2 regions of the Thioalkalivibrio versutus genome follow, and region 2 is predicted to be linked to the other one. Evidence: predicted binding sites of a transcription regulator. Region 2 holds the regulator's gene; the other holds the start of a gene.
The links. Region 2 encodes sigma-54, which starts transcription at its own class of promoters, with help from an activator protein. Its sites were predicted from a motif close to TGGCANGNTNCNTGCTT; they were not measured.
Positions count from the first base shown of each region.

Region 1: TVD_RS00265 (PEP-CTERM sorting domain-containing protein) is a predicted target of sigma-54. The motif match lies at 1,064-1,080, and genes of this name have one in related genera.

Region 1 is NZ_CP011367.1:49,491-51,888, reverse strand. It holds gene TVD_RS00270 (efflux RND transporter permease subunit) at 1-683, shown strand, start outside; gene TVD_RS00265 (PEP-CTERM sorting domain-containing protein) at 1,170-2,132, shown strand.
Region 2 is NZ_CP011367.1:399,066-401,463, forward strand. It holds gene TVD_RS01870 (PTS sugar transporter subunit IIA) at 1-75, opposite strand, end outside; gene hpf (ribosome hibernation-promoting factor, HPF/YfiA family) at 79-417, opposite strand; gene TVD_RS01880 (RNA polymerase factor sigma-54) at 434-1,918, opposite strand; gene lptB (LPS export ABC transporter ATP-binding protein) at 2,007-2,398, opposite strand, start outside.

The sequences.
Region 1 (2,398 bases), 350 kb from region 2:
TGTTCGATGCCGTGGACCGCGACTTCGAACGCAGCCGCATCCTGCTCAACCTGAACGCCCACGGCGCCCGGTCCATCAACGCGCTGATGGACGATCTGCGGGGGTATCTGGAGGCCAACCCACCGGCCGATCTCGAATGGGACATGGCCGGCATGGCACGGCTGTTCGCGGATCAGGAACGCCTGCTGATTCAAGGCCAGCTCCACAGCCTGTATGCCGTGGCAGCGATGATCACGCTGCTGATGCTGCTGATGTGGCGCTCCATCCCCCTGACCCTCCTCAGCATGATCCCCAACCTGGCACCGGTGGCGATGATCTTCGCCCTGATGGGCCTGCTGGGGATCTGGCTGGACATGGCCACCGCCATGATTGCCAGTGTCGCCATCGGGATCGCCGTGGACGACACCATCCACATCCTGCACAACTATCGCCAGCGCCGCGGGCGTGGCAGTCCGGTTGCCTGGGCCCTCGCCCGGAGCTTCCGCCGCAGCGGTCGCGCGATTACCGCCACCACCATCGTGCTGGTGGCTCAGTTCCTGCTGCTGGCGCTGTCCGACTTCCAGCCCACGGCCGCCTTTGGCTGGCTGACCGCCTTCGGGCTGATCGCGGCCCTGCTGTTCGACCTGCTGGTACTCCCCGCCATGCTGGTCGTCGCGCATCGACTGTCGCGGGCGTCTCCCTAGCCCCATCGCGCCCCGCAAGGCCCGACCGGTCCTTCGGTGTTCGCGTTCCCCGCAGATCACCACATCCCCTCGCAAACGGCCCGTCGCGCTGACCCTTAGTCGATCTCCGGGGCCTCCCGTGGCCTCCTGTCGATGGACTTTACAAGAGAAGTTTTCCACCAGATCGCTGATTTTATGTGCTTTTTTATCCATACGGCCCTGCCCGTCGGCCTGGAGCCCCGAACCCACGCCAGCCTTCGTCGACCCCCTTTACAGTTCCGCCCCGGGATCGCGGGCAAACCACCCACACGCCACGGCGAACTCAAAACCCGCCTCCAGCCCGACGAAATATCAATCGCAAAAACAATGGGTTGAGAGCGTCTAATTCTTTAGGCTGAAATTGGCACGACGTCTGCTTGGTAACCAGTGCGAAAGCAACAGACTCGGCCACCAGGCCAAACCTTGGCGATGGTTGAATCGCTTTAAATTGAGCATCAGGAGAACCCCATGAACGCGAAAAAAGTGCTTCTTGCTTCGCTCTGCGTCGGCATTTTCGCCGCAGGTGCGAGCACCGTGACGGCAGCGGAGGTGATCGACTTCGACATGAACCTCGACGCCACCGCGAGCTACAGCGGATCGGTCGAAAATGTCCGCCGGATTCAGTTCGACCTGAACACCCAGACCTTCCAGTACATTCAGGACCCGACCAACCCGGTTCAGGTCGGCGATGTGTTCTATGACCGCGGGTACGGCGATGCCACGTCCTACCGGACCTCCACCAACGCGGCCGCACCACAGACCGGCGACATCCTTGGCAACGACTACTCCATGGGGCTCCTCTGGGACGAACTCCGCGGCGTGGTAACCGGCACCGATACGGTTGGCGGCAATTACGTGGTCAACGCCAACTACACCGCGGTGGGCACTGACAACTTCCAGCTGTTCATGTCCGGAACAACCCCCGGTTTCGGTCAGGACTATGAAGCGGCGGCGGCGCACTACAGTGCCGGCGAACAGATCATGGAGATGGCCCTGAAGTCCGGGAACAGCATCCTGGAATTCGAAAGCCAGGGCGGAGCCTTCATCGAAGGCACCTTCACCTTCGAATTCGAGGTGGTGAACGTGCTGCCGGGATTCTGGTTCACCAGCGATGGCATCGACTTCGCCGACCTGCTGGAAGACGAGGAAGGCAACCCGACCTTCATCGTCTCTGCCTTCGCCAGCGCCGGCACCATCCAGGAGCCGCCGCCGGAGACCTTCTTCGGTGAAGACGTCAACAACGTGTACGGCGACACCCGCGAAGGCCAGTCCCTGTTCAGCGAAACCCAGTCCACCCACGATGGCAGCCTGCGCTTCGCAGTGCCGGAACCGGGCACCCTGGCGCTGATGGGCCTGTCCCTGCTGATCCTGGCCGGCTTCATCGGAGTCGGTGGCATCCGCCGCCGCTCCGCCTACCGCCAGGCCGCATAACCGACGCTAGAACGATTTCTAGTCTTGATGGCCCTCCCCCCGGGGCATCGAGTTGAGGGCTCCCTTCGGGGAGCCCTTTTTTTGTTCCGCGATCCGGGCTCGGTACTACGGCTCTCATGGACCCTCGCGCGAAATGCCCCCTCCTCTCCCGTCACCGCCGGCCATCAGCCGGCGACCGCGCATGTTCGGACTCGCACCACCACCCCGGACCGACGATCCCCCCTTCGGATGTCCGCCTGGTCTGCCAGGGCAAGTCCATCAATGCA
Region 2 (2,398 bases):
CAGTGCCCGTTTCTGGCTGGAGCACTCGGGTTGCAGGCCAATGCGCTCGGAGGTGATCAACTCGGCAATCGTCATGGATCAGGAGGCCTGCTCGCGGTTGCGCTGGGCACCTTCGGCGCGGTGGTGGTCCTTGACCTTTTCCTTGTGCTTGATCAGCTGACGGTCGACTTTGTCGATCAGCGCGTCGATCGCGGCATACATGTCCTCGTGAGAGGCCTCGGCGTGGATGTGATTGCCGCTGACCTGGAGATTGGCTTCGGCCTGGTTGTGCTGATTCCGGGTCTTCTCGTGGGTCAGCACGACGTGGACGTCGATGACCTTGTCGAAGTGGCGCTCCAGCTTCGCGAACTTCTCGTTGACGTAGTCGCGCAGGGCGTCGGTGATGTCCACGTGGTGGCCGGTCAGGTTGATCTGCATGGTCAGGACTCCTTGGTTACTTGCTGCCGGTGGGCATCGAGGCCATCTGCCGGCGTTCGCTGGATGAAGGGATGTGCATCGCCTCGCGGTACTTGGCCACGGTGCGGCGCGCTACGTTGATGCCCCGGTCCGACAGGACCTGGGCGAGCCGGGCATCGCTGAGCGGCTTGTTCGGGGGTTCGTCGCCAATCAATTCGCGAATCATGGCACGGATGGCGGTGGCGGAACACTCGCCGCCATCGTTCGTGCCGACATGGCTGGAGAAGAAATACTTGAACTCGAAGACCCCGCGCGGGGTGTGCATGTATTTCTGCGTGGTAACCCGCGAGATGGTCGATTCGTGCATCTCCAGGGTCTCGGCAATGTCGCGCAGGATCAATGGCTGCATCGCGACGTCGCCATGCTCGAGAAAGCCCTGCTGGCGGTGGACGATCGCCTCGGCGACCCGCAGCAGGGTGTCGTTGCGGCTGTGCAGGCTCTTCAGGAACCAGCGTGCCTCCTGCAGCTGATCGCGCATAAAGGCGCTGTCGCGGGCATCCGAGACCTGGCGCACCATGCCGGCGTAGAGGTCGTTGATGCGGATACGCGGTGCGATCTCCGGATTCAGCTCCACGCGCCAGCCCTCGGCGCTATGGCGCACGTAGACATCCGGGACCACGTATTCCGAGGTGGCGGAGCTGATCTGTGCGCCGGGGCGCGGGTTCAGGGTGCGGATCAGGTCCAGTGCGCGGGCCAGTTCGTCCGGGTCGCGTACGCCGGACTGGCGCTGCAGGGCCTTGTAGTCGCGCTTGCCCAGGCTGTCCATGCCGTGTTCCAGGATCGCCCGTGCGGCCTCGCGGGCCGGGGCATCCGGGGCCAGTTCGCGTAGCTGGATCTCCAGGCACTCCCGCAGGTTGCGCGCGCCGACCCCCAGCGGGTCGCACTGCTGAATCCAGTGGAGCACTGCCTCGACTTCGTCGACGCCGACGGTTTCATCCTCGCCTCGGCTGATGGTCTCGGCCAGGGTTTCCAGGTCACCCTCGAGATAGCCGTCGGGGCTGATGGCGTCGATCAGGGCCGCCCCGATGCGCTGGTCGCGCGGTGTCAGATGGCTCAGATGCAGCTGCCACAGCAGGTGATCCTGCAGGCCCTCACCGTCGTCGTCGCTGGTGTTTTCCAGCGGGTCGCGGTCATCCACGCCCTTGTTGGGCGTCGGGGCCGGCTCGTAGATGTCGTCCCAGCGGCTGTCGGTCGTCAGTTCCTCGGGGATCACGTCGTCGCTGGTAGTGGTGGCCTCCATGCGATCGCCTTCCACCAGCTCGCCGTCCTGGTTCAGGCGCTCGGTGTCGGCCTCGGCATCTTCGTCCTCGACCTGTTCGAGCATGGGGTTGCTCTCCAGCGCCTGCTGGATCTCCACCTGGAGCTCGAGCGTGGACAGCTGCAACAGGCGGATCGCCTGCTGCAGTTGCGGGGTCATGGTCAGCGTCTGACCCAGCTGCAGATTCAGGCCGGGTTTCAGCATCGGGTATGCGGGGCGAGGGTGGGCATTGATGGAATCTTAAAGCCTGCCTTGTGGTTTGTGCACCGACCGGGCCGCATATGGGGCGCTTTCACAGGCGGAAGTTCTCGCCGAGATAGACCCGGCGCACCTGGGGATCGGCCAGCAGCTCGTCCGGTGTCCCGGCGGCCAGCAGGCGGCCTTCGCTTAGAATATAGGCCCTGTGGCAGATGCCGAGGGTCTCGCGCACGTTGTGATCGGAGATCAGTACGCCGATGCCGCGCTGGGCGAGATGCCGAATCACGTCCTGGATGTCGCCGACCGAGATCGGATCCACCCCCGCGAAGGGCTCGTCCAGACAGATGAAGCGCGGATCCCCGGCGAGGGCGCGGGCGATCTCGGCCCGGCGACGCTCCCCACCGGACAGCGCGATGCCCGGGCTGTGGCGCACGGTCTCGAGCTGGAACTCCTCGATCAGCGCATCGCCAATGCGCCGGCGCTCGT